4 regions of the Kitasatospora sp. NPDC098652 genome follow, and region 3 is predicted to be linked to each of the others. Evidence: riboswitches for the same ligand, from Rfam matches in the RefSeq annotation. Region 3 holds a riboswitch; each other region holds the start of a gene.

Region 1 (3,319 bases), on a different contig from region 3:
TCGCCGCGCCCGCGGCGGCCGTACCGGTCCCCAGGGAACCGGCCGCCGCGTCGCAGTCCTGGGAAGCGACCGCGGCGAAGCTGGACCGGGTGATCCGGCAGACGGCCGCCGACGCCGGTGTCCCCGGCGTGATCGTGGGCGTCTGGAAGCCCGGACAGCCGCGCTACGTACGGGCCTTCGGCGTCGCGGACACGAGCGACTGCGCCCCGATGCGAACCGACCTCAACATGCGGATCGGCAGCGAGACCAAGACCTTCACCGTCACCGCGCTGCTCCAGCTCGTCGACCGCGGCGAGGTCGGCCTGGACGACCCGATCTCCGGGTACGTCGACGGGGTGCCCGACGGAGAGCACATCACGCTGCGTCAGCTCGCGGACATGCGCAGCGGCCTGTTCGCCTACAGCAAGGACGCGGGTTTCCAGCACCTGCTGACGACCGAGCCGCATCGCCAGTGGTCGCCGAACGAGCTGCTCGACATCGCTTTCGAGCATCCCAACCAGTTCCCGCCCGGCACGCAGTTCGACTACTCCAACACCAACACCGTGCTGCTCGGCCTGGTCGTCGAGAAGGTCACCCACCGCCCCTTGCGGGACGTGATCCGGGACCTGATCACGCGGCCGAGCGGTCTGGACCACACCTTCCTGCCGGTGGCGGCGGAGTTCCCGCTGCCGCACGCCCACGGCTACACCGACATGACGCCGGACGGCACGGTGGCGGACGCCACGGACTTCAACCCGAGCTGGGGCTGGGCAGCCGGCGCGATGATCTCGGACCTCGACGACATGCGCTCCTGGGCGGAGAACGTCGCGACCGGCGGCCTACTGTCCCCGAAGACCCAGGCGGAGCGCCTCGACGCGCAGCCCACCGGCGCGCCGGGCGACGCCTACGGGCTGGGCATCGACATCAACCACGGGTGGATCGGCCACGCGGGCTCCCTGCCCGGCTACCAGAGCCTGACGGTCTACCTGCCCGCCCAGAAGGCGACGATGGTGATCCTGCTCAACACGGACATCCCCTCGAACGGCGAGAACCCCAGCACCCTGCTCGGCCGGGCCATCACCCGGGTGGTCAGCCCCGACAACGTCTACGGTGACGCCTCCGACCAGGCCTGACACGCGACCCGGGGGGACGCGGGGGAGGTCACGACAGCAGGGCGCGCCGCAGGCCTCGCGCCTCGGGCCCCGGGCCTCTGGACTTACTAGGACGTCCGACTATATGGTCGATGGCAGGTCCGCGGTGTCAGGGAAGCCGGTGTGAGTCCGGCACGGTCCCGCCACTGTGACCGGGGAGTTCGTCCTCGTGGATGACGGCCACTGGCAGCCAGCCGGGAAGGCCTGGGGGCGGGCGTGGATCCGGGAGTCAGGATACCGGCCGCGGGTGGTCCGTGTTTTCCACGAGGATGGAGACGACACGCATGACTCCGGGCTGCCCTTCCCGTTCCGCTGCCCCTTGCCCTGCCGTGCTGACCGTCGGGGCACACCTGCTCCCCCGACGCTGACGTCAATCGCCGGACCGCCGTAGGCGCGCACGACCGTGCGCCCGGACGGTGGCGGCGGTCTCTCCATTCCTCCTCTCCCCATCCACGATGAGAGAAGGAACCGATGGTCCGTGAACTGACCCATTTCGTCGGCGGCAAGCGCGTCGCCGGGACGTCCGGCCGGTTCGGCGACGTGTACGACCCCAACACCGGCCGGGTGCAGGCCCGGGTGCCGCTGGCCGACCGGGCCGAGGTCGAGGCGGTGATCGCCGACGCCGCGCAGGCCCAGCCCGAGTGGGCCGCCTGGAACCCGCAGCGGCGGGCGCGGGTGCTGCTGCGCTTCCTGCACCTGGTCGAGCAGGAGAAGGAGGACCTGGCCCGGCTGCTCTCCGCCGAGCACGGCAAGACCGTGGCCGACGCCCACGGCGACATCCAGCGCGGCCTGGAGGTGGTGGAGTTCGCCGCCGGGATCCCGCACCTGTTGAAGGGCGAGTTCAGCGACAACGCCGGCACCGGCATCGACGTCTACTCGATGCGCCAGCCACTCGGCGTGGTCGCGGGCATCACGCCGTTCAACTTCCCGGCGATGATCCCGCTCTGGAAGGCCGCGCCCGCGCTGGCCTGCGGCAACGCCTTCGTCCTCAAGCCCTCCGAGCGCGACCCCTCGGTGCCGCTGCGCCTGGCCGAGCTCTTCCTCGAAGCGGGGCTTCCCCCGGGCGTGCTCAACGTCGTCAACGGCGACAAGGAGGCCGTGGGCACGCTGCTGGAGGACCCCCGGGTCGAGGCGCTCGGCTTCGTCGGCTCGACCCCGATCGCCCAGTACGTCTACGCGACCGCGGCAGCGCACGGCAAGCGCGCCCAGTGCTTCGGCGGTGCGAAGAACCACATGATCGTGATGCCGGATGCCGATCTCGACCAGGCCGCCGACGCCCTCGTCGGCGCCGGCTACGGCTCGGCCGGCGAACGCTGCATGGCGATCTCGGTCGCCGTCCCGGTCGGGGAGGAGACCGCGGACGCGCTGGTGGCGAAGCTGGTCGAGCGGATCGCCGCCTTGAAGGTCGGCCGCTCGGACGACCCGGCGGCCGACTTCGGTCCGCTGGTCGGCCGCGACGCCCTGGCGCGGGTCCGCGGCTACCTGGATCTCGGAGTCCGGGAGGGAGCCGAACTCGTCGTGGATGGAAGGGACTTCCGCCTTCCCGGCCACGAGGACGGCTACTTCCTCGGCGCCTCGCTGTTCGACCGGGTCACCCCCGGCATGCGGATCTACCGGGAGGAGATCTTCGGCCCGGTCCTGACCGTGGTCCGCGCCGCTGACTACGAGGAGGCGCTGCGGCTGCCGAGCGAGCACGAGTTCGGCAACGGCGTGGCCATCTACACCCGGGACGGCGACACCGCCCGGGACTTCGCCCGCCGGGTGAACACCGGCATGGTCGGGGTCAACGTGCCGATCCCGGTGCCGATCGCGTACCACACCTTCGGCGGCTGGAAGCGCTCCGGCTTCGGCGACCTCAACCAGCACGGCCCGGACTCGATCCGCTTCTACACCCGCACCCGCACCGTCACCTCGCGCTGGCCCTCCGGGGTCAAGGAGGGTGCGAGCTTCACCATGCCGACGATGGGATGAGTACGGTGCACGCAAGTGACCTGACGGCCGACCAGCGCGCCATCGCGGAGGCGACCCGGGCCTTCGCCGACGAGCACCTCGCCCCGCACGCGGTGGCATGGGACCGGGACGAGCACTTCCCGGTCGACGTGCTGCGCAAGGCGGCGGACGTGGGCCTGGCCGGTGTGTACGTGCGCGAGGACGTCGGCGGATCGGAACTCTCCCGACTGGACGGGGTG
Region 2 (3,319 bases), on a different contig from region 3:
ACACCGGCACCCGAATGGGCAGTCCGACCTCGGTCCGGTCGTCGCGGTCCAGCAGCACGAGACTGCCGGCGGCGACCACGACGCCGGCTGCGGCCAGGACGGCCGGCTTACCGCGCAGGGCTCTGGGCAGGGCCACGACCGCTCCTCCGGTTTCTCGCCGGCGCCGACCCCCACGGACGCAACCGGAACACGCGTACGAATGACTCCGACGAGAGCCTGCCACACTCCCCCGGTCCCGGCGCACAGGTCCGCCGGGACCGGGGTGTCACAGCGGGTCAGCCGGTCGCGGCGGCCGTCGGCGTGCCCTGCGAACCCGGCGTGGCCGAGCCCGCCGCCTTGGCCCGCTGGAGCAGCTGGGCCTTCACGTGCTCGGCGAACCCGGAGGCCGCCGCGGTCGCGGTGGCATCAGGGGCGTTGCCGCCCTTCGCCGAGCCCTCGACGGTGAAGTAGGCGTACCGGCCCAGGCTGCTGTGCGTGCCGGTGCAGCCGGGGTTGGCACAGAACGCCGGGGCGCCCGGCGCGGGCAGGCCCTTGAGCTGCCCGGTGTAGTTCTTGATCGCCGTCTCGGCCTGGATCTTGTGGTCGAAGACCGCGACGCCGACGGTCACCGCGCTGTCGCCGGAGACGTACGTCGCCCGGAGCACCTTCTGGCAGCCCTGGTCCCCGAGGACCTTGCCGAGCCCGCCGGTGGTGGAGTTGCCGTCCCAGCAGGGCTGGTCCAGCGAGACCACGGTCCGGTTCCAGGACACGCCGTTGACCGTCACCTGCAGCGCGGAGAACAGTGCCCCCGCATCCTGCGGCGCCGGGTCGGTGGCGGCCTCCCAGATCGGCTTCGACGGGTCGTCCGGCTGCCCGCCCGGGGTCGCGCCGCCGTTCGACGGGCCGGGGGTCGGCTTGACCGAGGCGGGCGCGGTCGCGACCGCACCGCCGCCGGGCTTGGCCGGGTCGTCCTTCTTCCCGAACAGCAGCACTCCGCCCGCGACCAGACCGCCCACCAGGACGACGGCCACCGCGCTGCCGATGATCTTCACCCGGCGCTTGCGCCTGCTCTCGGCCTCGTTGCGGTCCGCCAGCGCCGCCCAGTCCGGCTCGACGCGCTGCGGCGGGACCGGCTGCTGAGGCGCGACCGGCTGCTGCGGAGGACCCGACTGCTGCGGAGGCTGCTGCCACTGCGGCTGCGGAGCCGGCGGCTGAACCGGCTGGGGCACCGGCGGGACGGGCTGGGAGAACGGCTGCGCGGCCGGCGCCACCGGTCCGTACGAGGCCGGCGGCGGGCCGAAACCACCGCCCGGCGGCGGCACCGGACCCGGCCCCACCGGCTGCTGATTCTGTGCGCCCCCCGACCCGGCGGGAGGCGTCCCCTGCGGCCCGTGCCCAGGTACACCAGTTCCGTCGCTCATGCGCCCAGATCGTAGGGCATCACCCTCACCGTCCCTCGGCCCGGTGACCGTTCCGTATCGAAACCCGGACGCCCGGCGCGCCGGCCCCGGGTGTCCGACGCCCGGATCCGAGGCGTCCGGCGGGCGGCCGCGACACGTCCGGAGCGTGCTTCCGGGCCTCGGACGACCACGAACCGCCACCGGCCCGGGCACAACCCGTCATCGCGACAACACACCACGCCGCACTACATGTGGTGTCGCATCGAGGAGACACCACTACATGTATGCTCGCTTCTGCTGTCGATGCAGGGGAACCCGGTGGGAATCCGGGACTGCCCCGCAGCGGTGTGCGGGCGGCTCCAGCAGCCGTACCGCGAGTCCGAGTACCTGCCGAACAGCGTGCGCCACGGCCCTCCCGCAGAGGCCGCGCCGGCACCCAGCACCACCCCTCCGGGCCTCGCGGGCGGGCCGGGGAGACACCTCGCGCGGCGCTCCTGCGTCCGCGCCGTGCTCCCCTGCCCAGATCGGCCCGGGTGACCCCGATCACCGCCGCACGATCGCCGCCAGGAGAGAGCGCCTTGACCACCGCTGCCTCAGTCACCCTGCCCGCCCAGGGCTCCGGTACCGCCTTCACCGACCCGACGGTCTCCGACCCCGGCGGTGCTCTCCTGCGGCTGCTCACCGACCGCAGCGCCGACCTCACCGAGGTCGACCCCGGCCATGTCGCCGCCGCCGCGCTGCGCGGCCGCCACGCCGGCTCGGACTTCGCCGAGCTGCGCGGGCTGGCCGTGGACGCCGCCGCGTCGATGATCGCCGAGGACCCCCAGTACTCGAAGCTGGCCGCCCGCCTGCTCGCCCTGGAGATCGTCGACGAGGCGAACAGCCAGGGCTCGACCTCCTTCTCCGCCTCGATCGCCGTCGGCCACGCCGAGGGCCTGATCGGCGACACCACCGCGGCCTTCGTCGCCAAGCACGCCGACGCCCTGAACGCGCTCATCGACACCAAGGGCGACGACCGCTTCGAGTACTTCGGCCTGCGCACCGTCCAGTCCCGCTACCTGCTGCGCCACCCGATCACCCGCAAGGTGATCGAGACCCCGCAGCACTTCCTGCTCCGCGTCGCCTGCGGCCTGGCGGTCGGCGACTCCGAGCAGTCGGTGCGCGAGGTGTCCGAGCTGTACGGCCTGATGAGCCGTCTGGAGTACCTCACCTCCTCGCCGACGCTCTTCAACTCCGGCACCCGGCACCCGCAGATGTCCAGCTGCTACCTGCTGGACTCGCCGCTGGACAACCTGGACTCGATCTACAACCGCTACGCGCAGATCGCCCGCCTCTCCAAGCACGCCGGCGGCATCGGCCTGTCCTACTCGCGCATCCGCTCGCGCGGCAGCCTGATCCGCGGCACCAACGGCAAGTCCAACGGCATCGTCCCGTTCCTGCGCACCCTCGACTCCTCGGTCGCCGCCGTCAACCAGGGCGGCCGCCGCAAGGGCGCGGCCTGCGTGTACCTGGAGACCTGGCACGCCGACATCGAGGAGTTCCTGGAGCTCCGCGACAACACCGGTGAGGAGGCGCGCCGCACCCACAACCTCAACCTGGCCCACTGGATCCCGGACGAGTTCATGCGCCGCGTGAACGCCAACGCCGACTGGTCGCTGTTCTCCCCCGCCGACGTCCCCGAGCTGGTCGACCTGTGGGGCGCCGAGTTCGACGAGGCCTACCGCAAGGCCGAGCTGGCCGGCAAGGCCGTCCGCACCATCCCGGCGCAGACCCTCTACGCCCGCATGATGCGCACCCTCGCGCAGACCGGCAACGGCTGGATGACCTTCAAGGACGCCTCCAACCGCGCCGCCAACCAGACCGCGCTGCCCGGCCGCACGGTGCACTCCTCCAACCTGTGCACCGAGATCCTGGAGGTCACGGACGACTCCGAGACCGCC
Region 3 (3,319 bases):
CGACCATCGGCCAGCCGGGCAGCAGCGCGTACAGTCCGCCGGTGATCACCACCGAGCCGCGCAGCTGCAGCTGGTTGAAGGACATCAGGATGCCGACCACCGCGGCCGGGGTCGCGGCCGCCGCGATCCGGTAGAACTCCGGCAGGTCGTGCCGTTCGACCCGGTCGGCCAGCACGCCGCCCACCACCGTGGTGACCACGGCGCTCACGAACACCAGCCAGGCCCGGGCGTCGGCCCGGCCGCCGACCAGCAGGGTGGCGGCGCCGGCCAGCAGGCCGGAGGAGAGGACCAGGACCCAGGCCGGGTAGTGGCGGCAGTGCCGGCGCACGGCGCGCAGCCGCCGGTGGGCGTCGTCCACGGCGAGACCGCCCGCGGTGATCTCGGTGACCAGCCGGAACAGCGCGGCCAGCCCGGAGTAGTCCCCGGTGGGGCGGCGGACGAAGCGTTCGGCCGTCACCGGCGGGTCGCCGTGGCCGGGCCGGTAGGAGATCGCGACCCGGGTGAAGGCGACCTGGGGGTCGCAGGGGCGGACCCGGTAGGTGCGCGCCACGGCGAGCATCGCCGCCTCGACGTCCTCGGCGCCCTCGCCACAGATCAGCATCAACTCGCCCACCAGCAGCGCCAGTCCGAGCACGGCGGCGACCGCGGCGGGCCCCGGCTCGGCCGCACCCTCGTCCTCCTCCTCGCCGTGCCCGGCCGCCGGGTGGGCGGAGTTCGGGGAACGCAGCAGCGGCAGCATCTGCTCCGGCCAGCGGACCGCGCCACCCACCGCCCGGGGCGGTCTTCCGGAGCCGGGATCGGCCTCCTCGGCCGCGCCCGGTCCGCCCTGCGACGGCACCCGCGAACCGTCCGGCCCGGCCGTCCCGGCCCGCGCACCGCTCTCCTCGTGTTCCCGCATCGTCGCTCCCTGGACCACCCCCCAACTCGGCTGCTCTCGGCACTCCTTCGACTACCCATCGTCACCACTTCGTGAACGTCGCACCCGGAGTGCGGAATGATCCGCGCGCCCCGCTCGGCGGCCGGCGCCGTCTCATCATGCGGACGATTGCGCGGTTCTCCGGCCGGAAACCGGCGGGCCGGACGTAGGGTGACAGGTGCAGCTGGTTCGCCCCGTCCGCCAGGCGGGGCGTCGTAAGAGGGAACCCGGTGACGCCTTTCAACAGGCCAGTCCGGGACTGCCCCGCAGCGGTGAGTGGGAACGACCGCCGTCATACGCACTGGGCCCGGGTCGGGTCTGGGAAGCGACGGCCAGTAGGTGCCGGTCCTCGACGAGGACGGGCGGGCCCGCGAGTCCGAAGACCTGCCACTGCCCGGGCGCGACCGTTCGCGCCCGGCCATCCGGTGACCTCGAGGGCGGGTCGGCGACCACACCAGGCGGAGCCGTACCCGTGTGCGGGCGGTCGCCCGGTCTGTCGTCCCTTCGCGTCCTCGCCCCCGTCGCCGGGCACTTGAGGAATCAGACTCGCGAAGGAGAGTCCCTTGACCACGAAGTCCGCAGCCGCGGCGACCCTCGCCACCGCCCACGGCTACCCCCGGCAGGGCCGGGGCCGGGAGTTGAAGAAGGCGATCGAGGGCTACTGGAAGGGCGCCGTCACCGCCGAGGCACTGCTGGCCACCGCCGCCGACCTGCGCCGGGGGAACTGGCAGCAGCTCGCCGACTCCGGCATCGAGGAGGTCCCGACCGGCGACTTCTCGCTCTACGACCACGTGCTGGACACCACCGTGGCGGTCGGCGCGATCCCGCCGCGGCACCGGGAGGCGGTCGACGCCGACCCGCTGGACGGCTACTTCGCCATGGCGCGCGGCAACCAGGACGTCGCTCCGCTGGAGATGACCAAATGGTTCGACACCAACTACCACTACCTCGTCCCGGAGTTGGGACCGGACACCGCCTTCGCCGCGAACCCGGCCAAGGCCGTGGCCGAGTTCGAGGAGGCCCTCGCGCTCGGCCATGACGCCCGTCCGGTGCTGGTCGGGCCGGTCACTTACCTGCTGCTCGCCAAGCCGGCGCCCGGGGTGGCCCCCGACTTCCAGCCGATCACCCTGCTGGACCGGCTGCTGCCCGTCTACGAGGAGCTGCTCACGGCACTCCGGGCCGCGGGCGCGCAGTGGGTGCAGTTGGACGAGCCCGCGCTCGTCCAGGACCGGACCCCGGCCGAGCTGAACGCGGCCGCCCGGGCCTACCGTGAGCTGGGCGCGCGGACCGACCGGCCGAAGCTGCTGGTGGCGAGCTACTTCGACCGCCTCGGCGACGCCCTGGCGGTGCTGGCCAAGGCCCCGGTGGAGGGCCTGGCGCTGGACTTCACCGGGCCGGCCGCCGCCAACCTGGAGGACCTCGCCGCCGTCGGCGGGCTGCCCGGCAAGCGCCTGGTCGCCGGGGTGATCGACGGGCGCAACATCTGGATCAACGACCTGGGCGCTTCGCTGGCCACCCTGGCCACCCTGCTCGGGCTCGCCGACCGGGTCGACGTCGCGCCGTCCTGCTCGCTGCTGCACGTGCCGATCGACGCCACCCTCGAACGCGACATCGACCCGCAGATCGCCCGCTGGCTGGCCTTCGCCAAGCAGAAGGCCACCGAGGCCGCCCTGCTGGCCCGCGCCCTGCGCGAGGGCACCGGCGCGATCACCGCCGAACTCGCCGCCAACCGCGCCGACCTGGCCTCCCGCGCCACCTCGCCGATCACCCGGGACCCGGCCGTCCGCGCCCGCACCGCGGCCGTCACCCCGGGCGACGCCCGGCGCGCCCAGCCCTACCCCGTACGGGCCGAGGCCCAGCGGGCCCGGCTCGCACTGCCGCTGCTGCCGACCACCACCATCGGCTCCTTCCCGCAGACCACCGAACTGCGCGTCGCCCGCGCCGACCTGACCGCCGGGCGGATCGACGCCGCCGCGTACCGGGAGCGGATGGCGGCGGAGGTCCGCGAGGTCATCGCCTACCAGGAGAAGGCCGGGCTGGACGTCCTGGTGCACGGCGAGCCCGAGCGCAACGACATGGTCCAGTACTTCGCCGAGCAGCTCACCGGCTACCTGGCCACCCGGCACGGCTGGGTGCAGTCCTACGGCACCCGCTACGTCCGGCCGCCGGTGCTGGCCGGGGACATCTCCCGCCCGCACCCGATGACGGTCGACTGGTTCCGCTACGCCCAGGACCTGACCGACCGTCCGGTCAAGGGCATGCTGACCGGCCCGGTCACCATGCTCGCCTGGTCCTTCGTCCGCGACGACCAGCCGCTCGCCGAGACCGCCCGGCAGGTCGCCCTCGCCCTGCGCGACGAGGTCACCGACCTGGAGGCGGCCGGCGCCGCCGTCGTCCAGGTCG
Region 4 (3,319 bases), on a different contig from region 3:
GTGACGCCGGTGGTTCCGCTGCAGGCCGCCGCTCGGGCCTGCGGGGCCTGGACGGCGGAGACGCCGAGCAGGCCGGCGGTGAGGGCCGCCGCGGCGGCGATCGACCCGAGCATCCGGCGGACGGGGCGGGCCGGGGTGAGGGTTTCGGTCATCGGAACTCTCCTCGTGGGATCAGGCCTGGACGTGTCAGCGGGCGGCCGGGGTCGGGCAGGCCAGGGTGGGGGCGTCGGGGCGGGCCCCGGCGGCGGAGAGGGCGGCCAGCGGGGCGCCCGCCAGGCCGAGGACGGCCTGCGCGGTGGCCCGGGCACCGTTGCCCGCGTTGAAGCCCGACGCGTCGTAGGCGACCGCGCCGCGCACCGCCGGGTCGGCGGAGCAGCCCTGCTGGAACTTCACCAGCCGGCTCCAGCCCTTGAGGCCCGCGCCGAGGCGCCCACCGGCGAGCAGTGCCTCGGTGGCCAGGCCCGTGGTGTTGGCGTTGGAGGTGGTCGCCCCGGCGGCCGCGAAGCCGCCGTCGGCGTTCTGGTGGGCGGCGAGCCAGGTGAGGCCGGCGTCCGCCTTGGCGGTACGGCCGGTGGCGGCGAGGGCCTGGGCGGCGAGCGCGGTGGCGTCGGGGTCGCTGGTGCAGGTGGGCTGGCCGAAGGAGACCGGGTAACCGCCGTCCGCGCACTGGCTGTTCGCCAGGAAGTCGACGGCCGCGGCGGGGGCGCCGCCGGGGGAGCGGTGCAGGGCGATCAGGGCGAGGGACTGGCCGAAGGCGTTGCTGTAGTCGCCCCACTGCGAGCGGTCGGAGAACCGTCCTTCGGCGGTCTGCAGCGAGCGCAGCCGGGCCGGCAGGTCGACGCCGCCGAAGGACGCCGGGTCCGCTCCGCGCACCTCGACGGCGAGCAGCAGCTTCGCGGTGGCGCCCGCGTAGGCCTCGGTGGTGCCGTCGCCGAGGTAGCCGGAGATGATCTCGGGCTTCGCCAGCCAGGCGGTGGCCTTCGCGGCGGCCTCGTCGGAGCTGTGCGAGGCGGCGAAGGCCAGCACGGCGTCGACGGTCAGGCCCTGGTCGGGGTAGGCGGTGCCGTTGAAGACGGACTCGAAGTGGTCGCCGTCCACCAGCTGGCGGGCCAGCCAGCCGCCCGCGGCGGCGTCGGGACGAACGGTCCGGGAGGATGTGGTGTCGGCGTGGGCGGCGGTGGCCGCCGGGAGCGCGGTGGCGAGCGCCAGGGCGGGTATCGCGAGCAGACCGAGGGTGCGGCGGAGCGCGGGCATGGGTGCCTTTCCGGGCCTGGACGCAGGGGCCCGGGGGACGTCGGCACCACGCCGGGCAGCCCTCGGAGCTCCGGCCCGCAGACCACGACGGGAGGAGGGACGACACATCCCCGCCGACGGGTACTCGGGCTCGCCGCCGACATGCCGTCGGCGGCCTACCGTTGCGGGTCAGCGCCGGATTCGGACCGGACTTCCCCCGTCGACGGAGTCACAACGTGACGGCTCATCATGGCGAAACGGAAAAGACTGGGTCAAGGGATCGTGCGTCACATCACGGCGGCACCGGCGACGGGCGGTGCGCCGCCCCGGACGAGGGGCGGCGCACCGCGAGTGCCGTCACCGGTGATGGAACTCCGGCGGGCGCTTCTCCGCGAACGCCGCCATGCCCTCCTTCTGATCAGCCGTCGCGAAGACGGCGTGGAAGAGACGGCGTTCGAAGCGGACGCCCTCGGCGAGCGTCGTCTCGTACGACCGGTTGACGGCCTCCTTGAGCATGATCGCCGCCGGAGAGGACATCGCCGCGACGGTCTCGGCGGTGGCCAGGGCCTCGGCCGGCAGCCGGTCGGCGGGGACGATGCGGGAGACCAGTCCGGCCCGCTCGGCCTCCTCGGCGCCCATCGTCCGGCCGGTCAGACACAGCTCCATGGCCTTCGCCTTGCCGATCGCCCGGGTGAGCCGCTGCGAGCCGCCGATGCCCGGGATGACGCCGAGCTTGATCTCCGGCTGTCCGAACTTCGCGGTGTCCGCCGCCAGCAGGATGTCGCACATCATCGCCAACTCGCAGCCCCCGCCCAGCGCGTAGCCGGCGACGGCGGCCACCACCGGCTTGCGCAGGGCGGCGAAGCGGTCCCAGGCGGCGAACCAGTCACCGAGGTAGGCGTCGACGAACTCGAGGGGCTGCATCTCCTTGATGTCGGCGCCGGCCGCGAAGGCCTTCTCCGAGCCGGTGACCAGCAGGCAGCCGATGTCCGGGTCCCGGTCGAAGTCCGTTGCGGCCGCGACGACTTCGTTCATCAGGCGGGTGTTGAGCGCGTTGAGCGCCTTCGGCCGGTCGAGCGTGATCAGCCCCACCCGTCCCTTGCGCTCGACCAGGATCGTCTCGTAGGTCTCGGTCATTTGCCGCCCTCCCGCAACGTGGTGATGATCGCCGAGAAGTCCAGGCCTGCCCCCTCGGCCGCCGCGAAGTCCGCGTACAGCTGCGCCGCCCTGCGTCCGAGTTCGGTCGGCAGGCCCGCTGCCTCGGCGGCCCCGGCGGCCAGTCCGAGGTCCTTGGCCATCAGCGCGGCGGCGAACCCGGCCGGGTACCCGCGGTTCGCCGGACTGGCCGGCACCGGCCCGGGGACCGGACAGTTGCTGGTGAGTGCCCAGCACTGGCCGGAGGCCGTCGAGGCGACGTCGAACAGCGCCTGGTGGCTGAGCCCCAGGCTCTCCCCGAGCACGAACGCCTCGCTGACCGCGATCATCGAGATGCCGAGGATCATGTTGTTGCAGATCTTCGCCGCCTGCCCCGCACCGGGCGCGCCGCAGTGCACCACCTTGCGGCCCATCGCCTCCAGCACCGGGCGGGCGCTCTCGAAGTGCTCCTTCTCCGCGCCGACCATGAAGGTGAGGCTCGCGGCCGTCGCACCGACCACTCCGCCGGAGACCGGCGCGTCCACCGCGCGGTGCCCGGCGTTCACCGCGAGCTCGTGCGCCGCCCTGGCATCCGCGACGTCGATCGTGGAGCAGTCGACGAAGAGCGTTCCCGGGCCGGCGGCGGGCAGCAGCTCCGCGTAGGCGGCCAGGACGTGGCGGCCGGCCGGCAGCATGCTGATGACGACGTCGGCCCCGCGGACGGCCTCGGCCGCGGACCGCGCCGGGCGGACGCCCACCTCCTCCGCCTGCCGCAGCGCCTCCGGCACCAGGTCGTAGCCGGTCACCCGGTGCCCGGCCCTGACCAGGTTGGCGGCCATCGGGCCGCCCATGTTGCCCAGTCCGATGAATCCGATGTCGTGGGTCACCAGCGCTCCAGGGGTGTGGTGGCGGCGAGGCCGAGTTCGCGCTCGCCGAGCGGGGCGAAGTAGCG

The links. A riboswitch is a leader RNA that binds a small molecule or an ion and turns the genes downstream of it on or off. The one in region 3 is predicted to bind cobalamin.
Region 1: it holds a riboswitch for cobalamin, as region 3 does, so the genes downstream of both, ACIQWA_RS39380 (CoA-acylating methylmalonate-semialdehyde dehydrogenase) here and metE (5-methyltetrahydropteroyltriglutamate--homocysteine S-methyltransferase) in region 3, are expected to answer to the same signal.
Region 2: it holds a riboswitch for cobalamin, as region 3 does, so the genes downstream of both, ACIQWA_RS12315 (ribonucleoside-diphosphate reductase subunit alpha) here and metE (5-methyltetrahydropteroyltriglutamate--homocysteine S-methyltransferase) in region 3, are expected to answer to the same signal.
Region 4: it holds a riboswitch for cobalamin, as region 3 does, so the genes downstream of both, ACIQWA_RS39405 (peptidase) here and metE (5-methyltetrahydropteroyltriglutamate--homocysteine S-methyltransferase) in region 3, are expected to answer to the same signal.

What each region holds. Positions count from the first base shown of each region.
Region 1 is NZ_JBIWAQ010000040.1:21,942-25,260, forward strand. It holds gene ACIQWA_RS39375 (serine hydrolase domain-containing protein) at 1-1,112, shown strand, start outside; cobalamin riboswitch at 1,200-1,391, shown strand; gene ACIQWA_RS39380 (CoA-acylating methylmalonate-semialdehyde dehydrogenase) at 1,602-3,101, shown strand; gene ACIQWA_RS39385 (acyl-CoA dehydrogenase family protein) at 3,098-3,319, shown strand, end outside.
Region 2 is NZ_JBIWAQ010000004.1:353,600-356,918, forward strand. It holds gene ACIQWA_RS12305 (glycosyl hydrolase) at 1-136, opposite strand, end outside; gene ACIQWA_RS12310 (hypothetical protein) at 276-1,208, opposite strand; cobalamin riboswitch at 1,657-1,789, shown strand; gene ACIQWA_RS12315 (ribonucleoside-diphosphate reductase subunit alpha) at 1,982-3,319, shown strand, end outside.
Region 3 is NZ_JBIWAQ010000001.1:120,359-123,677, reverse strand. It holds gene ACIQWA_RS00490 (threonine/serine exporter ThrE family protein) at 1-898, opposite strand, end outside; cobalamin riboswitch at 1,133-1,302, shown strand; gene metE (5-methyltetrahydropteroyltriglutamate--homocysteine S-methyltransferase) at 1,480-3,319, shown strand, end outside.
Region 4 is NZ_JBIWAQ010000040.1:27,198-30,516, reverse strand. It holds gene ACIQWA_RS39410 (flagellar hook-length control protein FliK) at 1-152, opposite strand, end outside; gene ACIQWA_RS39405 (peptidase) at 187-1,254, opposite strand; cobalamin riboswitch at 1,352-1,492, opposite strand; gene ACIQWA_RS39400 (enoyl-CoA hydratase) at 1,591-2,370, opposite strand; gene mmsB (3-hydroxyisobutyrate dehydrogenase) at 2,367-3,218, opposite strand; gene ACIQWA_RS39390 (enoyl-CoA hydratase/isomerase family protein) at 3,251-3,319, opposite strand, start outside.